Regions from separate parts of the Pseudovibrio sp. Ad26 genome, predicted to be linked through region 1. Evidence: riboswitches for the same ligand, from Rfam matches in the RefSeq annotation. Region 1 holds a riboswitch; the other holds the start of a gene.
What was found. Region 1 has a riboswitch for S-adenosylmethionine ahead of PsAD26_RS00775 (O-succinylhomoserine sulfhydrylase). Riboswitches for the same ligand answer to the same signal wherever they lie in the genome.
Positions count from the first base shown of each region.

Region 1 (10,153 bases):
GCCACGAGTACACGCTGGCCAACGCCAAATTCGCTCTTACAATCGATCCAAACAATCAAGCATTACAGGAACGCACAAAACGCATTGAGGCACTCCGCGAAGTTGGACGCCCTACTCTACCAACCTCCATGGCAGCAGAGCTTTCAACCAATCCGTTTTTGAGGGTTCGCGATCCTGAAGTTCAGAAAAACCTCAACATGGTCAATGCTGAACCTGTTGATGTCTTCACAGAAATCCGCCGCCGCAAGGACAGCTTCTAATGTCAGTCGACCAAATCAGCTCCTCAGCAACAGCTGAAGAAATCATCGCAGAGTTGCAGATGAAAGAGCATCCAGAAGGTGGCTATTACACCGAAACCTTCCGGGATAAAGAAGGCCCTAGAGGCCGTGGCTATTCAACAGCGATCTATTATCTCCTCAAGAAGCACCAGAGATCTCATTGGCACCGGATCGACGCGATTGAGACGTGGCACTACTACGGCGGCGCTCCGCTCCGGCTCTCCATCAGCTCCGAGGAAGGCAGCCAAAACGACATCATCCTCGGTATGGATGTATTAAACGGACAGCGCCCTCAAGGCATCGTACCTCGTCATGCATGGCAATCCGCCCAAAGCCTCGGCGAATGGACATTAGTCGGCTGCACCGTTGCTCCAGGATTTCTCTTCGATGGCTTCGAGCTAGCACCGCCAGACTGGAATCCTTGAGCCAAAGTCATCGAATCGGGCAATAAGAACCTCAATAAGCTTGATCAAATCTCAAAGAAATCTGCCCGCAATTTTAGACAAAAGACGCATAAGGCCTAGCCGGAAACCTTCGTAGATACAGAGACTTGTTGGTTAACTACAGGACACTGGAAAAGTTTTCTGCGCATAAACTCTATGGTTTTTCCGCAGATACAGTTGAGATGTCATGCAGTTTAGCAACTCTCTGTTCGCACCCAAAACGTGCAAATTTTGTAGCATCAGAGCATAACGTAGCAGTCATTATCTTCGCGTTATCAAAACCTTACATATCCAACAGCCCAACCCAACAAGAGCTTCTATTCACATCATTATCAGGAATACCTGTAAGTAGCTCAACTATCCCGATTAATAACTCAGCACTCAATCCTCAATCACCGCTTGCGTTGCTCGCTCTGCTCGGTAGATTGCCCAGCGTAGGCGCTTTATGCGCCCGAACACACATTTGGAAGCTAATCTATGGCCCAAGGCGACATCAAAAAGGTTGTGCTTGCCTATTCTGGCGGGCTCGACACCTCGATTATTCTCAAGTGGTTGCAGGCGGAATACGGCTGCGAAGTTGTAACTTTTACTGCTGACTTAGGTCAGGGTGAAGAGTTGGAACCAGCACGACGAAAAGCTGAACTGCTTGGTATTCGAGAAATCTACATTGATGATCTCCGTGAGGAATTCATTCGGGATTTCGTATTCCCGATGTTCCGGGCCAACGCAGTTTACGAAGGCGTTTATCTCCTCGGCACCTCTATCGCCCGTCCGCTCATTTCCAAGCGTCTCATCGAGATCGCTGAGCAAACCGGCGCAGACGCTGTTGCGCATGGCGCGACCGGTAAAGGTAACGATCAGGTGCGCTTCGAGCTGGCTTGCTACGCATTGAACCCAGACATCAAGGTGATCGCACCTTGGCGTGACTGGACGCTGAAGTCCCGTACTGACCTGATCGAGTTCGCAGAACAGCATCAGATCCCGGTACCAAAGGACAAGCGCGGCGAAGCACCGTTCTCTGTTGACGCAAACATGCTTCATTCCTCTTCCGAAGGTAAAGTTCTGGAAGATCCGAATGAAGAAGCACCAGAGTATGTCTTCCAGCGCACCGTTGATCCGCTCAGCGCGCCAGACGAAGTCACCGAGATCGAAATCGGCTTCGAAAAAGGCGATGCATGCTCCATCAATGGCGTACACATGTCTCCGGCAACCCTGTTTGCCAAGCTGAACGATTACGGCCGCGACAACGGCATTGGCCGTCTTGATCTGGTAGAAAACCGCTTCGTTGGAATGAAATCCCGCGGCATCTACGAAACACCAGGCGGAACAATCCTCCTGTCAGCACACCGCGCGATGGAATCCATCACGCTGGACCGTGACGCTGCTCACCTCAAAGATGAGCTAATGCCGCGCTACGCAAAGCTGATCTACAACGGCTTCTGGTTCTCACCTGAGCGCGAAATGCTTCAGGCGATGATCGATAAGTCGCAGGAGCTTGTGACCGGCACCGTTAAGCTGAAGCTCTACAAAGGCAACGTCATCGTTGTTGGTCGTGCGTCTCCTTACTCTCTCTACTCAGAAGAGCTGGTGACTTTCGAAGACGACCACGGCGCTTACGACCAGAAAGACGCTGCAGGCTTCATCCGCCTCAACGCTCTGCGTTTGCGTACACTGGCAAAGCGGAACCAGATGGCCAAAGCAAAAGAGTTGACAGACGCCTGAAAGGGTAAAAGCTCCTAAGCTTTAAACTAGTTACTAAGCCCGCAGTGGAAACACTGCGGGTTTTATTTTGCGCAATACCTAGCAATAAAAATACAGCTACTTGCTGTTGATTACTTCAAGACGATCAACCCAAAGAGGCTTACTGTTCATTAATTTTTTCATGGCTCAATCATGTCAGTATTCAAAGATGAGGATACTGCTCAGCGATGAAGAATGACAAAAAAGAACAAGAAACCAACCCCGTTGCAGATTTCCTCCGGCATTTCATGATCTATGATCATGTACTCAACCTCAAAGAGACCGGAGAGTTCAACGGAGCTGCCGATCACTTGCTAAACCTTCTTGGGCAAGGGTGCTCTGAAAGCTCAGAAGGTACCCTTGATCTGCCGCTAGCAAACGCGAACTCAGAAAAACTGGACAGCATGCCAGCCGAGTATGTTTCCGCTCTGTTTGACCAGAAAGCGAAGATTTTCGATATCAAGCTTCTGGAGATCCTCCAATACAACCTACCAACCAAGATCCACGAAAAGATCAACACTCTCAATCTTGGCCCCTTTAAGCGTCTCTTAGATCTAGGTTGTGGCACTGGCTTAGCTGCCGAACTTTTCGAAGATCAGATCCCTTATAAAACTGGCGTCGATATTTCAGAGGAGATGCTCAAGTTAGCGAAAGACAAGGAGATCTACGACGATCTCCAACAATGCGAAATCAACGAGTTTCTCGATCAGGATCATCCTCAGAAATGGGACTTAATAATCGCATCAGAGCTCTTTCCATACTTTGGTTCATTGGAAGATCTCTTCGCAGGTGTCGCCCATCACATCGAAAAGAATGGCGTGTTCTTGTTCTCCGCTGAAGCTGTGATGGAGCCTACCTCCGATACTCCACCCTACATTATGAGCGACAGCTGCCGCTTCACACACACAGAAAACTACCTCCGCAATCTCTTGAAGCAATTTGACTTTGCAGTCATCGACTTTACGCAGACCACACTCCGGCAGGAGTGCGAAAATCCGGTGCGTGGACACCTCGTAGTCGCTCGCCACATACCAAGGTGAGCACTACAACCCGGCCATCAACGTAATCAGCACGACCACCAGCATTAGAATACTTGGATAGAAAGTCAGCGCAAAGCCGGTTCCACGCCATGGCGCACCCTTCTCATAGCTTGCAAAAAACAGGATACGCCCAAGCGCAAACAGCAGTGCTGCTAACAAAGGCACAGACATTGTGCTACCGGGCATAACCGCAGCCCAAGCAATGTAGATGAACCCTGCCAACACCCCCTGCTCGAGTGTATTTTGCAAAATACTCTGCAGCATTTTGGCTTCCTCACTGCCGTGGGTTAGCCCTCCTCCATCAATGTCATCAGCATGATAAAACCTGCGCATCGCCAGACGACCTATGGAAATCATAAGCAGCAAGGCAGGTGATAATAATGAAACCGCTGCCACCCAAAGCCGCTCAGAGGCATTCCAGTCCGCGGCAAATCCAAATGGATTGAGAAGCGCACCAAACAAAAGCACAATCGCGGTCACCAACGCTCCGACAATCATCCGTTGAAACACACCCCGCTGTTTTTCTGCAAAGTCCAATGCAACCTCCATTTAGAGAACATAATAGGAACAAACCCACAACTATCTGATGCGGACTGCTTGCGGCAAGGCGCTGCCTCTCCTAGCCTAGGTACGTCTGACCAAGCAGGAGACTTTGATGACTATGGAAGCGCAGTTAGTTTTAAAAGTTGATAACGCCGCTGCGCGTCGCTTGTTTCTGCAGAAACACGCCCTTCTCGAAGCGCCAACAGGCTCCTCGAAAGGAGAAAACCTCCTCAATCTCATTCACCGCATTGGCTTTGTGCAGGTTGATAGCATCAACACTGTAGAGCGTGCGCACCACATGATCTTGTGGTCACGCCGCCAAAGTTACCGCCCCAAACATCTCAAGAAACTGCTGGAGAATGACAGAAGCCTCTTTGAGCACTGGACGCATGATGCCTCAATCATTCCAACCGAGTTCTTCCCTTATTGGCACTACCGCTTCCAAAAAAGCGCAGAGAGCTTGCAATCCCGCTGGAAGGTCTGGCGCGGTGCGGAGTATCAGGAAAAACTCAACCTCATTCTACGGCACATCGAAGAAAACGGGCCCGCTGGCACCTCAGATATCGGCAAGGATGAGAAGCGCAGCAAAGGCGGATGGTGGGAGTGGAACCCATCCAAAACAGCACTTGAATATCTCTGGCGGACCGGACAAATCTCCGTCTCCCGGCGTGAAAACTTTCAAAAACTCTATGACCTGACAGAACGCATCATCCCTGAGGATCACCGCTCCGCTAAACCCAGCCATGCAGAAACCATAGAGTGGGCTTGCAACTCCGCAATCGACCGCCTCGGCTTCGCTACGCCCAGCGAAATTGCAGCCTATTGGGACAAACTAGACCTTGCCGATGTCAAAGCATGGTGTAAGCAAGCCCAGAAGCGTCAGGAACTGATCCTTGTTGAGATTCAACCTGCCAGCGACACGAAGCCCAAATTATGTCTCGCACGCCCAACAATTGAAGATGAACTGAGATCCCTCGAAGCCCCTTCCCAGCGGATCCGCATCCTCAGCCCATTCGACCCGGCATTAAGAGATCGCAAGCGCGCTGAGTTCCTTTTTGACTTCAATTACCGCATCGAAATCTTCGTCCCTGAACCAAAACGGCAATACGGCTATTATGTCTTCCCTGTCATGGAGGGGGACAAGTTGATTGGCCGCATTGATATGAAGCGTGACAAAGCCTCCAATGCTTTGGCCGTAAAACGCTTTTGGCCCGAGGCTGGCATTCGCATGGGCAAAGGCCGCCAACAACGATTGGAAGCTGAACTGGAGCGATGCACCCAGTTTGCTGGCTGTGAAGATCTTCAGTTCCTCTCAGCTTGGCAAGGATAGCCCACTGGATGGCGGGACTATCAGAAACGTAAGTAACCTCCAATACTGCTGGTAAACGTCGCATTCTCGTCAGCACCAAGAGAGCAAATGGGCCAGTTTTTGCAAACTTTGTTGCGTATTCTGCTCTGCCTTGTGGCGCTGAATACCTCTGCCAGCCAGGCCCAACCTCTCTTTGATTTAGACGATCACTTCACTTTCAATCCGCAAGGCAAATACCAACCCCGCCTCATCGGCCTGTTTGAGACAGATCGCAATAACACATCTGGAGCCGCCGAAGTCATCACGCCAGTCTTTCAGGACAGTCATGGCATGTTCTTCGCTGATGTCCGCTCCGGCAACTCCTCTGATGCTGTATATCTCATAAGTGCTGGCGGTGGCCTCCGTCACTTTGTACGGCCAAACTTGATTGGCAGCACCTACATCTTCATGAACTACAAGGAAGATTACGAACGCGACCCCGCAACTGCAGTCACCACGGGCATCGAGTTTCTGGCAAATAACTATGAAGCTCGCTTCAACGCACAATTCCCGACAAGCAAAGTCCGTATTCTGGAACCGGAACCGGGTAGCACAGACCCACGCGAAAGCATTCCTCTCCTCAACCTTTCAGGAGAGATTGGCTACGACCTCCCCGGAACTGATGATCTGGGGTTCGGCCTCCGCATCTATGCAGGAGGCTTTTATAGAACCGCCAACAACATTGAAGAGATAAGCGGGGCGCAGGGACGGTTTGAAATATCCCGCGCAGGCTGGTTTGGCCTACCAGGATTAAAGACCACATTTGTTGGACAGATCCGCTACCACAGCGACATCAACTATCCCATTGGTGCTTTTCAACTCCGCATAGGCCTTCCCATCGTCAAATATTGGAAGGGTATCGCCGTCGATAACTATAACGAACTCTCTCACATAGAACGTCGCATGACGGAACGTGTACGACGCCCCCTCACTATTCACAATCGCACGCGTCGTATTCCCTAGAACTCCACTAAAAATGAAGACCCTAGGCATTAAACCACTCGAAGCGTTACCCCTCCCGGTTTCAGGGCATCACAGACCCCCAGCAATAATGTTAATCTTTTCCGATAGGATACCGCTTCCAGCTCTTCCGGGGACAACCACATGAGGACTATTCCACTCACGCTTATTCCGTTCTTGCTCTACAACGCTGTGGCATTTCGGTGGTTTGAAGATCTAGAGCCGGTGCTTGATCAGGGCTACAACGTCACTCCTTGGGCTGCCATTGTATTCCAGATCCCACTGCCATCCGGACTACTCGTTCCTCTGGATGTCGCCACCCTTCTGCTTGCAGGCACTTTGGTGCTGCTCTTCGTAGAGATTATCAAAGCCACCAGAACCAGCACACTCTCACTGGTAGATCACAGCCTGTCCTTGCTGATCCTCGTGGCCTACCTGATTGAGTTCCTCTCGGTGCAAGAAGCCGCTACCCCGCTCTTCCTGCTGCTCATGACCATCACTTTTCTGGATGTTATCGCCGGGTTCGTCATCACCTTATCCAGCGCTAGGCGAGATGTGGTGGTGGCAGCCAGCAATAACTAACAACAGCAACTCCAAGGCTGGCAACCAATCTCAGCATTACGTTTCAATGCACAAAGGGCACCCAGTTGGATGCCCTCACGCCAGTCATAATGTGCAACGCGCTTAAACCGCTGCCAGCGCCTTCGCGACGTCTTCCAGCAAATCATCTGCATCTTCCAGACCAACAGAAAGACGAAGCGTCTTGTCTGTAATGCCCAGCTCCAGACGCGCATCTTCCGCAACACTCTGGTGCGTCGTCGTCGCCGGATGCGTGATCAGGCTCTTCGCATCACCAAGGTTGTTGGAAAGGCTGACAATCTCCAGCGCATTGGAGAACTTGAAGGCCGCTTCCTTGCCACCAGCCAGATCAAACGCCAGCATGGTAGACCCACCCTGCATCTGCTTGGCCACGATATCCGCCTGTGGGTGATCAGCACGACCTGGGTAAATCAGCCGAGACACTGCAGAATGATCCGCAAGGAACTCTGCCAGCTTGCCAGCATTCGCAGTCTGACGCTCAACACGCAGCGACAACGTCTCCAGACCTTTCAGCAGAACCCAAGCGTTGAACGGGCTCATCGCAGGTCCGGTATGCTTGAACGGGTCATGGAACTCTTCCACAATCCACTTTTCATCAGAAAGCACGATACCGCCCAAACATCGGCCCTGCCCGTCAATATGCTTGGTCGCAGAGTAGATCACCACATCCGCACCCAGCGCCAGTGGGCTCTGCCAGATAGCAGTCGCAAACACGTTGTCTACAATAAGCCGTCCACCAGCTTCGTGAATAATATCCGCAACTGCTGGAATATCGATCACTTCAAGCGTCGGGTTGGTTGGGCTTTCAAGGAACGCCGCTGTGGTGTTCGGACGAACTGCAGCTTTCCATTGCTCGATGTCAGTGCCATCAATCAGCGTGGACTCCACACCATAACGTGGCAGCAGCTTTTCGATGATGTATCGGCAGGAACCGAACAGCGCCTTTGGTGCAATCACGTGATCGCCAGCTTTAACGCAGGCCATAATCGCAGAGTTAACAGCCGCCATACCAGAAGCCGTGCCGCGTGCGGCCTCAGCGCCTTCCAGTTCGCACATTCGTCGCTCGAACATTCCTACGGTCGGGTTTGCGTACCGGGAATAAATATAGCCCGGATTCTCGCCCAAAAAACGCGCTTCTGCCGCTTCTGAGCTGTCGTAAACATACCCTTGTGTAAGGAAGATAGCTTCGGATGTTTCACCAAAGCTGGAGCGCGTTGTGCCTCCATGAACAAGCCGAGTTGCTGGCTTCCAGTTCTTTGCGTCTGTCATCGCTCATTCCTGCCCGAAGAGATATCGCTCTACCCCTTCATTAAAAAACCCCGGCGCGGGCCGAGGTCTATACAAGAACCCGACCCTTTAGCTACTTGTTTTACGTGGTTGCAAGCCGGTCGACCAAATCACCACGGAATAGGCAGCGTTTTTACCTCGAAAATACACTATGGTCAATCAATCAGCTTAGGTTGCAGACTTGGCGAGAGATCAAACTTACGTTAATCAGTGTCAGAACGATTTGAGTACCAGTGGGGCGGAACCAACAATGACAGGCATTCTTCCGGCAAAAGCGATTGAAGCTATGTTTGCCAGCGGTGCAATTCAAGCAGACAGAGTGCCCGACGAGGACCAGATTCAACCTGCCAGTCTTGACCTGCGCCTCGGCGTCAAAGCATGGCGTGTCCGGGCCTCCTTTCTGCCCGGCCCCGACGCGAAAGTGGAAGACAAGCTGGAAAAGCTCATCTTGCACGAGATCGACCTCTCCAAGGGCGCCGTGCTGGAAACCAACTGTGTTTACATTGTCCGCCTTCAGGAGGCGCTGGACCTTCCGGCTGAGCAATCCGCAACAGCCAATCCCAAAAGCTCCACGGGCCGCATCGATGTGTTCACCCGCGTCATCACAGATCAGGGCCGCGCATTTGACCGTGTTGAAGCTGGCTACAAAGGTCCGCTCTACGCTGAGATCTCTCCAAAGACCTTCCCTGTGCTGGTCCGCGAAGGCTCTCGCCTGTCCCAAATCCGCTTCCGCGATGGTGAAACCCTCATCAATGATGAAGACCTGACCAAAGTGCACAACCAACACACGCTCGTTTCTGGCGGCAAGGACGAAGACGCCATCAACAACGGCGTGCAGGTGTCCATCGACCTGAAAGGCTCTGGCAAAGACAGCCTCATCGGCTACCGCGCCAAGCGCCATACAGGTGTGATCGATGTCGATCGCAAAGACGCACAGGACCCGGAAGACTTCTGGGAACCGCTGTACAATCGCGGCGATGCAACGCTCATCCTCGACCCGAACGAGTTCTACATTCTGGTCTCGCAGGAAGCTGTTCACGTCCCGCCACAATACGCCGCTGAGATGGTGCCATTCGACCCTCTCGTCGGAGAATTCCGCGTCCACTATGCAGGCTTCTTCGACCCCGGCTTCGGCCACTCCACCGTTGGTGGCACAGGGTCCAGAGCCGTTCTAGAAGTTCGCTCTCACGACGTTCCCTTCATCGTAGAACACGGCCAGACGGTTGGCCGCCTTGTTTACGAGCACATGGAGGAAGTGCCAGAAACCCTTTACGGCGAAGGCATTGGCTCCAACTATCAGGGTCAGGCTCTGAAGCTTTCCAAGCACTTCAAAAGCAAAGAACCGGTAGGAGCATAAGCCCATGCCCCTCTTCACCGTTGAGCAGGAATACAACGCGATACTGGAAGAAAAGAAGTCACGCTTTCTTGCCTTTCTGGTACCCCATGTAGACTTTGCTCAGCGGCTGGTGGACCTTCGCGACGAGCACAAAAAAGCCAACCACCACGTCACCGCCTTTCGCAGAATGCTCCCCGAGGGACGCATCGATGAAGGCGGCAAAGACGATGGCGAACCGGCTGGCACCTCCGGCATGCCCACACTCAAAACGCTCATTGGTGCAGACCTTGTGGATGTGGGCGTCATCATCGTCCGTTACTTCGGCGGCACAAAACTGGGCACCGGCGGTCTGGCACGGGCCTACTCCGGCGCCGCAAATCTCGCCATTCGGGAAGCTGAGCTTGTGCCATGGCTGCGCATCAAAACCCGCAGTGTCTCTGCCAGCTTCTCCAGCAGTGCCGAACTGGAACGCCAGGTCATTCTGCTACAGCTGGAAATCATCGAACGCACCTTCACAGAGGACGGCGTAACCCTGCTCGTCAGCGGTCCTGAAGATCAGATCGATAAGCTCTAACCTT
Region 1 is NZ_LMCE01000001.1:146,334-156,486, forward strand. Features, by position in the region: gene gloB (hydroxyacylglutathione hydrolase) at 1-260, shown strand, start outside; gene PsAD26_RS00740 (cupin domain-containing protein) at 260-703, shown strand; gene PsAD26_RS00745 (argininosuccinate synthase) at 1,199-2,443, shown strand; gene PsAD26_RS00750 (methyltransferase domain-containing protein) at 2,650-3,501, shown strand; gene PsAD26_RS00755 (MAPEG family protein) at 3,505-4,038, opposite strand; gene PsAD26_RS00760 (crosslink repair DNA glycosylase YcaQ family protein) at 4,163-5,374, shown strand; gene PsAD26_RS00765 (hypothetical protein) at 5,462-6,355, shown strand; gene PsAD26_RS00770 (hypothetical protein) at 6,497-6,934, shown strand; gene PsAD26_RS00775 (O-succinylhomoserine sulfhydrylase) at 7,037-8,221, opposite strand; SAM riboswitch at 8,289-8,366, opposite strand; gene PsAD26_RS00780 (2'-deoxycytidine 5'-triphosphate deaminase) at 8,490-9,596, shown strand; gene PsAD26_RS00785 (YigZ family protein) at 9,601-10,149, shown strand.

Region 2 (10,153 bases), on a different contig from region 1:
GGGTCAAAGGTCTGCTCACATTCTATGTGATATGTAGCTTTGGAATTTTGGCAAACGTTGGTGTGGCAGAGTTGATCTACACGAACAAACCAATCTGGTGGTTTGCTGGTGCTGCTGGCGCTGTTATGGGCGCGGTTTGGAATTACGTTGTTTCCAACGCTCTGACATGGCGCAAAGGCTAAAGCGTTTCTCCGGATAGTGAGAGCCGCTTTTCAGAAGAAGAAACGCAGGAAACCAAGGTTAAAGCACTTAGAGGAAAGCATTTAAATGCAGGACAATCCCGCAGGAAAGCCGCTGAGCTTTTGGTTGCGCCCGACCAATCTGATTCTGATTGTCGCCGTGCTATCGTTGGCGCGGCTGGCGACTGGCATGAATGTCGATCTGGTTGAGGATGAAGCCTACTACCGTTTATGGGGGCTTTATCCGGCATTGGGCTACTATGACCACCCGCCAATGGTTGCCTATTGGATCTGGCTTGGCCAGTCCTTGTTCGGTGATACAGCACTTGGTGTTCGCTTTATCAGTATCCTGTCTGCTGCAATCGGTTCCCTTGCGCTCTGGCGAACTGCAAAAATCCTATATGATACCCACGTCGCAGGCTGGACAGTCCTGTTTTTCAACGCAAGTTTGCTGATTGATGTCGGCTCTCTATTAGCTACGCCTGACGCACCCTCTGTTTTCTTCTGGGGACTGGCTTTGTGGGCCATGGCAGAGCTGACGGTTTCGAAAAACGCTAACTGGTGGATTCTGGCTGGCATCTTCGCGGGATTCGGCCTTCTTTCAAAATACTCTGTGTTGTTCTTGGGGGTGGGGATTATTCTGTGGTTGGTCTGGGTGTCGGAGAACCGCAGATACTTCCTATCTTGGCAGTTGTGGCTCGGCGGAGCACTGGCAATCGCGATCTTCTCTCCTGTACTCTACTGGAACTCACAGCATGAGTGGATTTCTTTCGTAAAACAGTTTGGGCGTTCTGTACCAGAAGGGTATTCCGTCAAATACATTGGCGAGTTCATTGGCGCCGTTGCAGGCCTGCTGAACCCACTCGTCTTCATTATTGCGATGGTTGGTGCATGGCGCCTCATCCGCAAAATGATAAGGCAAGACAACACGGCCAGTCTGCTGGTTTTGACTGTCCTGCCGTTCCTGGTCTATTTGACCTTCCATTCACTCCATTCGCGTGTTCAGGGCAACTGGCCAGCTCCAATGTACCCGACACTGGCTCTGTTCGCTGGTATTGCAGCAGCTTATCCGCCTGCTAATGTTGGCCGCTGGTTCAAAGTGCTTGCTCCGACTGCGGTCGGCCTGGGTGTCGTTGTCGCTGGCTTGGTTTATATCCACGCCTACACCCCGCTCAGCACATCTTTGGGCCGCAAAGATCCAACGCACCAAATGCGTGGTTGGCAAGAAATTGGCGATGAACTGACCGAGTTGGCAGACGCAAATGACATCAATTGGATTGGCACAACCAGCTATGGTTTGACCGGCCAAATGTCGAATGCGCTCAAGAAGACAGACCTCAAAGTCTATGGAATTCCTGAGCGAATGCGCTACGCAATGATTCCCGATAATCTCCAAAATCCCGAAAATAGTGACATGCTGTACGTCACCGAGGAAAGAAGAGACCGCTCTCAAAAGCTGAAAGCCAACTTCAATCAGGTTGAGCTGCTAAAGACCATCCCCCGAGAGAATAAGGGATTATTCGGAAAAACAGCTATTGAAAATGTACGGGTCTACCGATTATCAGACCCCAAACAGCCCCTGAAATCCAACTGAAACAGCTGAGATTCCGTTGCGTTAAATTTGCAGGCTTTGTTAAATGTACTCCTGAACCTTTTGGATTGGGAGATCCGCGCGATGAAGCGCATCCTCTTGACGAGTCTCGAATTTGGGCAAAGCTACGGTGTTGACCGAGCGATCTGCGATCTTATCATCGCAGGTCGGCTTTCTGCCGTAGGCTGTGTTGTCACTGGCAAGATGTGGTCGAGGGAGTTCTACCAGCTTCGTGACGTGGTTGCCTGGGCCGAACATGAAACCATGGTCGGCCTGACAGTCACACTGACAAAACCCGCCGGACCACTCACTGATTTTGGTCGGACGGTATTCGGAGAGACGTTCCCCGCGCCGTGGTGGTACGCAATGCGCAGCCCGATGAAGATGCTGCCGGAAGAGGCGATCGCCGCTGAGATCGCCGCTCAGGTGGACCTGTTCGAAGAAGTCTATGCTCGTCCGCCAGCCTTTGTTGCCATTCAGGGAAACCTCGCAAAGCATCCTGCTGTGCATTCAGCGCTCATCACGGTGCTTAGCATGATGACAGGACGAGAGCCTGCACTGGTATTGCCTGCTGGTGTTAGTCGATCGAGCAATTCCATTTCCAAGCGCGCAACCAAAGCCGGATTAGAAACTATATTCTCAGGTCCAGATCTGCCAATGGCTGATGAGGACACGGATCTGCGAGATTTCTTCTGGCACGGAATCAATGAGGCGCAGGATTCGGCGATGGTCCTATGTCGGCCATCCTATCCTGAAGAGCAGGCCCAACCCGTCAAAAAGAAAAACGTGCGCCAGAGCTCATCCCGTGAGAACCAGCTGAAGTTCCTGATAAGTGAGGAATTTCCGTTTCTTTTGATGGAAAAAGATATCTTCTTGTTCTAAGAACGATCTCTTCCTGCGGTTGAAGAGATCGTTCCTTTTGAATTTGCCATAAACGTTGGGGTATTTATGAACACCCCTAATTTGCCTAAAACTAAAGAATATCTCTGTGACTCCGGTCACAAAATGGCCGCATGATAGACCTAATTAAAATCATCAATTATATTGATGCAGCTTAAACTAAAAAACTGAATCTACGGCGCGTCAGGATCTTGTGGCAAGATGACAAAGTTCAAAGAACTCCTTCAAAACAGCTTTTCACTGTCGGGTTTGGCCGAGGAACACGCACATGGTCTCTCTGAGATAGCTCAGCCTATGTCATTGAAATCCGGCGCAGTTCTCTTCAAGGCTGGGGATCCTGGTAATGGTTGTTATGCAATCATCGAAGGCAGCATGAAAGTCTCCGTTGTCTCGTTGGATGGCAGTGAGCAACTGCTTGCAGTTCTCGGACAGGGCTCTCTGGTAGGTGAAATTGCTTTGCTTGATGGCAGTGAACGATCTGCTACCGTAACGGCACTTAAGCCGAGCCAGCTTGCATTTATCTCCAAAGCTGCATTTTATCGTTATGCTGATGAGAACCCCGCCGTTTACCGTCACATGCTGCAGATCGTAGCCACGCGCCTGCGTCGTTCAAACGATGCTCTCGCCGCACGATCGTTCTTGCCACTCAATGGGCGCGTTGCGCAGACATTGCTGCAACTCTCTGAAACGTTTGGCAAAAAAGTCGATAGCAGTAAAATCCTCGTTCACTATAAGATCTCTCAGGCTGAAATCGCCAATATGGCTGGTGGTGCCCGTGAGAACGTCAGTCGCGTACTCAATGTCTGGAAGAGAGAAGGCGTTATCAGTCGCCTCTCTGGATATTACTGCCTCGAAAAGCCAGAGGTGCTACGAGCTGCCGCAGAGCTTTAAACTCGGTATTTGAGTAAAAGTGACCCGAACTAACAAAAAGGGCATGGGCCTTGTCCCAACAAGGCTCCTGAAACATCGAGATGACCTATCAGCATTTTGACATTCGCCCACAGGACGAGTGCACACCAATTCACCCTGACCTGACGCATTCTCAAGTGCGTGCTTTGGTTGCCAGACATTCAGAAAAGCTCCGCCATAATGGCGAGCTGGCATCGGTCTACCAGAGTAGCATGAAATGCGACTGGGAGGATTACGAAGCTCAGGCCGTGCGTTTCTGGTGCTCCGCTCTCATGAAAGACAGAAGCTATTCTGGCCGTCCTCTTGGCAAGTATCGTGGTGCCGCAAAGCAGGTATGCAGCGATGATATTGCCAGCTGGTTGAAATTATTCGAGAATGCAGTAGATGAATGCGTTGCTGAAACCGCTCGGGCCAACACCAAGAAATGTGCGACCCAGGTTGTTGATTGCTTCCATATGGCGATGATCCCTGCTTGAGTAGTTGAGCTTCGCCATGCATAGCATTTCGCTTGATGGATCTACGGAGCTTTAGAACTATGAATGATACAAGAGACGCTGTCGAAGAAGAGCAGCCGATTGGGGAGCTGACCACGCGCACAATGGCGATGCCGGCAGACACCAATGCTTCTGGCGATATCTTCGGCGGTTGGGTCGTCTCTCAAATGGATATTGCCGCCGGTATTGCAGCAAGCCAGTGCGCCATGGAGCGCGTTGTGACTGTTGCGATCGACAGCATGACCTTTATCCGCCCTGTTAAAGTGGGCGATGTAATGTGTGTCTACTCCAATGTGCTCCGTGTTGGCAGAACCTCTGTAACGCTTGCCATCGAGGCTTGGGCTTTGCGTCACCGCTTTGGCTATCGCGAGAAGGTTACGAATGCTCAGTTCACCTTTGTTGCTGTTGACGATAACGGCAAGCCGATTGTGATCTCTGAAGAGCAACGTGCTAAGTACAACAAAGCTTAAGCGGATCGCGGATTAGGAATAGGAAACAAGCTGTGTCATCAAAAATTCCCGTTATGTCAGCGCGTGAACGGACACCGCTTGATCCTTCCATAACACCTGCCCAGATCAATCATCTGGTTGAGAGTTTTTATGGCAAGGTCCGCCAGCATGAAACCCTTGGTCCCATTTTCCTGAGGGAGATGGGGGAGGACTGGGGGCCGCATCTGAACAAGATGAAGCACTTTTGGGCATCAGTTCTGCTAAAAACTGGGTCGTATAAAGGCAAGCCGGTTCCGGCTCACGCTAGAATTCAAGGGGTCTCCACTGAGAATTTCCATGAGTGGATGGACCTGTTTGAAGAGGAGGTCTACGCGATCTTCTCACCAGAAGCGGCTCCGCTTCTTCTGGCAACTGCACAACGCATTGCACAGAGCCTGTGGCTTGCAATGTTCGCAGACCCGTTTGCTACGCCTCCTGCAAAATTCGGCAGCCGCGCAGCTTAAAAATCAGTTTGTATTGTAGTGCAGCTTACTTAGCTCGGGAATTTCTTTCTCGAGCGCAATGCGTTTTGCCTGAAGTACTCGCGTAATGCATCCAGTTCTTCAGGGCGACGGCGTGCGGTATCTGCAAACAGGCGCTCGTCAACAACGGTATGGCATCCTTCTGCCCATAGGCGAAGCAACATAGCAAACCGGTCAGAGCGTTCGTCGGTGGTCAGCGGCGTGTTTGGCTGTCGTGTTGAGTTGGAGAGCAGCCGACTGCGCAGCCCTTTTTCCAGAATCAGACAATCCAGCAAATAGGCAGCAGTAAACTCGTCGGCAAGGTGTGCGACGGCTTCCCTCAAAGATTGAGGCACATATTCAGATACATACGATTGCCATGCAGACTGTGGCTGACCAGCAATATCAAACATTAAATCCTCCATCGGTTTCCCGAGGAGGACTGGCGCAAAATCCATTGAAACTACCGCTTGGTTGTTACGAATGATGAAGACAGCGTCCTCACTTCGAAACCACATCCCTTTTGGCGGAGACCACCTTGCCCGGTTAGGCAGGTTGGCGAGGGCGCCAGCCCTTCTCTTGATGATGCGTAGGATTTGGCACGAAAATGAGGCAATTGCAAGTGGGCACCTTTCCTTTGTTCTTTGTCCACACTTTCAAATTTACGTCATGTCGTATTCTAGCACCACAAAACGCAACTTCCGCTAAGTGAATATCTTCAATTTTTGTGGTTCTATAAACCGAATTCCCGTCATATCTGAGTATTCTCCTCAGACTTTGAGTGAGCGCATAGTGGCAGCTCAAAAAGGCAGAGCATTCCAAATATTCCGATCAATTTTCTCAGTCAAATTTCTAGGCCCTTCAGGAAGGAAAAAACGATGTGCACCACAAAGCCCGTTCTCTTTGGAGTCCTGACAGGGTGCGCCTACGCCTTGCTGCTAACCACATCTCTGTCAGCAACGACCACCAAAATGGTTGATGGTGTCAAAACGGAGTTTGTGGTGCAGGTCTCTGAAGAGCAGAAAACTCTGGCTCGCAACACTGAAGTTGTAGTCATGCCCAAAGGTTTCCATATCGAACCTTACGCTGCCGTTCCTGACGCCCGCCATATGGCAGTCGCGCCTGATGGCAAAACTGTCTTTGTAGGGACGACTACCGACAGAGTCTGGGTCGTTACTCCGGATGAAGAGGGCAAGAAAGCTGCAGAAGTTCGCCAATTCGCTCCAGATCAGTCCTTCATCATCCCCAATGGTGTGTGCTTCACCAAAGATGGCTCATTGGTCCTCGCAGAGCAAAATCGTGTCCTGAGTTTTCCGAAGGCATTGGAAAACAAAGAGCAGGGCAAGCCTGCGGTGAAGGTGCTGGTCGGCAAGGGTATGCTTATCCCTCCCTCTGAAGAAAGTTATAATCACTCCTCCCGCGTGTGTGATCAGGGCCCGGATGGCCGCATCTATATCTCGCTCGGACAGCCTTACAATGTCCCACCCAAGATGAAGCTGAAACTCTATGACAGCCTCGGCATAGGCGGCATTATCTCCATCACCGCAGATGGTATGGACCGTCAGGTCTACGCGACCGGGATCAGAAACTCCGTAGGATTGGAGTTTCATCCAAACTCCGGCAATCTCTGGTTTACCGACAATCAAGTGGACGGCATGGGAGATGACATTCCGCCTGAAGAGCTGAACAAAGGCACCGAGCCGGGCAAGAACTACGGCTTCCCGTGGTATGGCGGTGGAACGGTCCGTACTCCTCACTATATTGATGAGCCTGTCCCAAGTGGTGTGGTGAACCCGGAAGTTGAGCTAGACGCCCATGCCGCAAGTTTGGGCATGACGTTCTATCAAGGCGATATGTTCCCTGAAGAGTACAAGGGCGGCGTCTTCATCGCACAGCACGGCTCATGGGACCGCTCAGTGCCAATTGGCGCACGCGTGGTGTTTGTGCCCATCAACGAGAAAGAGGAAGCTGGAGCACCAAGCATTGTCGCCACGGGCTGGATTGATGCCAGCGGCGATTATCTGGGCCGCCCGGTTGATGTGGTTGAACTTGGCGACGGGTCATTATTGATCTCAGATGACTCTGCCGGCGGTATCTATCGCATGTACTACGAAGAGTAGGGAGCTTTCCCGACGTGCAGCAATACACCTAAAAGAAAAGACCAGAGCAATGCCTCTGGTCTTCTTAAGTTCCATACTAAGCCCTTAGTGCTCTCCGGGGATACCTTTGTAAGCATTTGGACCCCAAACCTGTTTGACGCGCTGATCACGGCCACAGCGGTAGCGGTAGAACTTGTAGCGGATCGGGTTCTTCTCGTAGTAGTTCTGATGATAATCTTCAGCATCATAAAACGGCGCTGTAGTGCGGATTGGTGTTACAATCGGGCGGTTGACCTCACCTGATTTTCCAAGCGCTTTCTTAGAGGCCTTTGCCGCTTTCAGCTGCGCAGGGGAGGTTGCAAAGATGGTTGTCTGATAGCTCTCACCACGATCACAAAACTGACCACCGGCATCTGTTGGATCAACAGAATGCCAGAAGGCTGTCAGCAGCTCTTCATAAGACACCTTAGCCGGATCAAACTTTACTTCCAACGCTTCAATATGACCTGTGCCACCAGCGGAAACCTGCTTGTAGGTCGGGTTTGCACTGCGACCACCTGTATAGCCGGATGTGGTCTCAAGAACGCCTTCGATCTTGTCAAAGTCAGACTCGATACACCAGAAGCAACCACCAGCAAAAATCGCGGTTTCGGTCTCAGCAGCTTGCGCAGGCTGGCTCACAGCATAAAGCAAAGGAAGAACGGCAAGGGCTTTTGCAGCTTTGCGTGCAATCATCTCAGATCCTTAAATCAGGTCTTAATCCGGTATTTTCCAAAACTTATCAGAAAGACCATACATTTTTGAAATGAAGTCACTTCAACATTTCGTCAAGTAGGCTGAACTGCTATCTCTCACATTCTCTCAGATTACGCGTCTCCGAAATAAGTGGCTTTGCCACATTAATCTTACTTATCTTGGAGAATTTTATGGTAGCGCAGACTAATCTCACTCTTGTTCAGATGAGTGCCGGTGACATCGCTTTTGGGACACTGAATGCCGACAATGGCGTAGTCGCTGAAGTTCAGCTACCATCAACTTACTTTGGGAGTGTTTTTTCTCCTAAAACGGTGCGTTTGAGGCCGTTTCATCGTGATGGTTTTGCTATCGTCCCGGCACAGACCCGGATCTATGCAATGGTTTCAGGTCCAATAGACGCAAACGGTAATCTTCCTTTGGGGCGAACAAGTGTGCCATTAAATGAGCATTCTGTGAATGGTATGAGTAATCTACTGCACCGTTCTGATGATTGGCTAATGGTGCCGCTGGGTGTCTCTCTTCAGCAAATAACTTTACAGTTGGAGCAGCTGATTGATAGATCAGTCAAGATGACAACTCAGGAATTTCTCCCCAATATGACCGTAAATGCAGCTCCACATTCAAGAGTTATCTACATCACCAATGGAAGCTTGGCCGGAACTTTTTGGGGGCTCAAGTTTGGTGGTTGGACTAATGGTCAGCAATTCCGATATCATCCTTTCGAAGTAAGAGATTATCCCTTCAATTCTGCCCGAATTAGCAACTTTGATAATAACGGTAATATTAATCAAAACGAGCTATACAATGAGTTCATGCAGGGACGGGCAACCGTCCAAAATGCGCAATATCATTCAGGACATGCATTGATAACAAAAAGTGGGCTAAAACAATATTATGATTCTCATGTCGTAGATGTCCAATCTATTTATGGTTTCAACCCACCAGTGCTGCCAATAGCGACTCGAAGATTGCTGCCTCATTTGCTGGGCTTGGGAGAAATCCAACAACACGTAAACTTCCCAGCCTTAAATTATAATAACCGTTTGATTTTGCCTGGCGAAAGTCTATTCCCTATCAACGATGTCCAAAATCAACCAGTTGCTTTTGGTTTGCCACCTGGACCAATTCAGCCAACTGTTGCTGAGCTCCAAGCAGCGCAATTTCGTGCAGTGGTAGATATGATTGCTAACTTCGAAATCTAGTTAATCGTGTGTCTGGCAACCGAAAACTACTGCCTAATTTGTGCTCAAACCTCGCAGGACATATTCCATCCGGTCACGTTAAAACCAGCCTTGTAATAGGTCCGTATAGCGCCGTGATTGTCAGGGGCGACACGAAGTCCAATGCGCGTCAGGCCATCTTTCTTGAACGTCGCCTTCAACGCCTCAAGAGCTTTGGAGGCGTACCCCTTGCCACGGTGCTCTGAGTAAACCAGAAAATCCATGATGAAGGCAGATGCATCATCATGAAGGGAGTACCAGAGAAAACCAACTTCCACTTCGCCAGCCTTCGTTTTGTTGACGATGCTCAGCAGCTTATTGAGTTTGTTGCTTTTTCCCTCTGGAAAGGCCTTTGACAAACCTTCCTCGGCTTTCTTCAGCGCGGCCTGTTCTTCCATACAGCGATTATCCATCAGATCCTGGGCGTATTCAGAGACGGAAATGATCTGAAACTCATCAAAACGAGCTGCGGGGAAATCCTGAAGAACAATCATGGTAAATCCTGGTTGGCAAAGGTTGAAGCACTTCGGAAGGTCTTGCGCTGATCATGCGACGGGAAGCTTAATTGAAGACAAAGGCCGCGAAAAGCTCAAGGCCGATTCAACTCGCCAGTGCAACTTTGCTCGCGGTACATTGCGTGAGGCAGCGAAACTATCCATGTTGTCTTTCCTGCATATGATCAAACATTATTGGGGTCTTGCGATAAACCACACAATTCAGGGCTGTGTGTCCTCCGGATGGTTAGAGACCTCCGCCTATACTTTCCCTTGGTCTTTAAAGGGATTGCGCATGATTATCCTCCTGGCATGTATCGCCGTACTTTGTGGTTTGCTCTATGGCTACAACGAAGGCGTCATCGCTGGCGCTTATGAGCCCATCAAAGCAGAGTTTGAATTCTCTGCGTATTGGGGAGGTCTTCTGGTCGCGTCCTTGTCCATCGGCGGTTTGATTGGAGCCTACCTGAGCGCCTATCTCAGCGATAAATTTGGCAGACGATCAACGGTCATCATTGCAGCCCTGTTCTTTATCACCGGGGCTGTCTTATCCAGTGTTGCG
Region 2 is NZ_LMCE01000047.1:139,236-149,388, forward strand. Features, by position in the region: gene PsAD26_RS07105 (glycosyltransferase family 2 protein) at 1-182, shown strand, start outside; gene PsAD26_RS07110 (glycosyltransferase family 39 protein) at 268-1,773, shown strand; gene PsAD26_RS07115 (ChbG/HpnK family deacetylase) at 1,855-2,652, shown strand; gene PsAD26_RS07120 (Crp/Fnr family transcriptional regulator) at 2,872-3,561, shown strand; gene PsAD26_RS07125 (group III truncated hemoglobin) at 3,642-4,055, shown strand; gene PsAD26_RS07130 (acyl-CoA thioesterase) at 4,115-4,543, shown strand; gene PsAD26_RS07135 (group III truncated hemoglobin) at 4,576-5,025, shown strand; gene PsAD26_RS07140 (hypothetical protein) at 5,055-5,435, opposite strand; SAM-I-IV-variant riboswitch at 5,483-5,613, opposite strand; gene PsAD26_RS07145 (PQQ-dependent sugar dehydrogenase) at 5,901-7,142, shown strand; gene msrA (peptide-methionine (S)-S-oxide reductase MsrA) at 7,227-7,856, opposite strand; gene PsAD26_RS07155 (hypothetical protein) at 8,048-9,079, shown strand; gene PsAD26_RS07160 (GNAT family N-acetyltransferase) at 9,124-9,591, opposite strand; gene PsAD26_RS07165 (sugar porter family MFS transporter) at 9,590-10,153, shown strand, end outside.
Region 2: another riboswitch for S-adenosylmethionine. It lies ahead of PsAD26_RS07140 (hypothetical protein); the one in region 1 lies ahead of PsAD26_RS00775 (O-succinylhomoserine sulfhydrylase).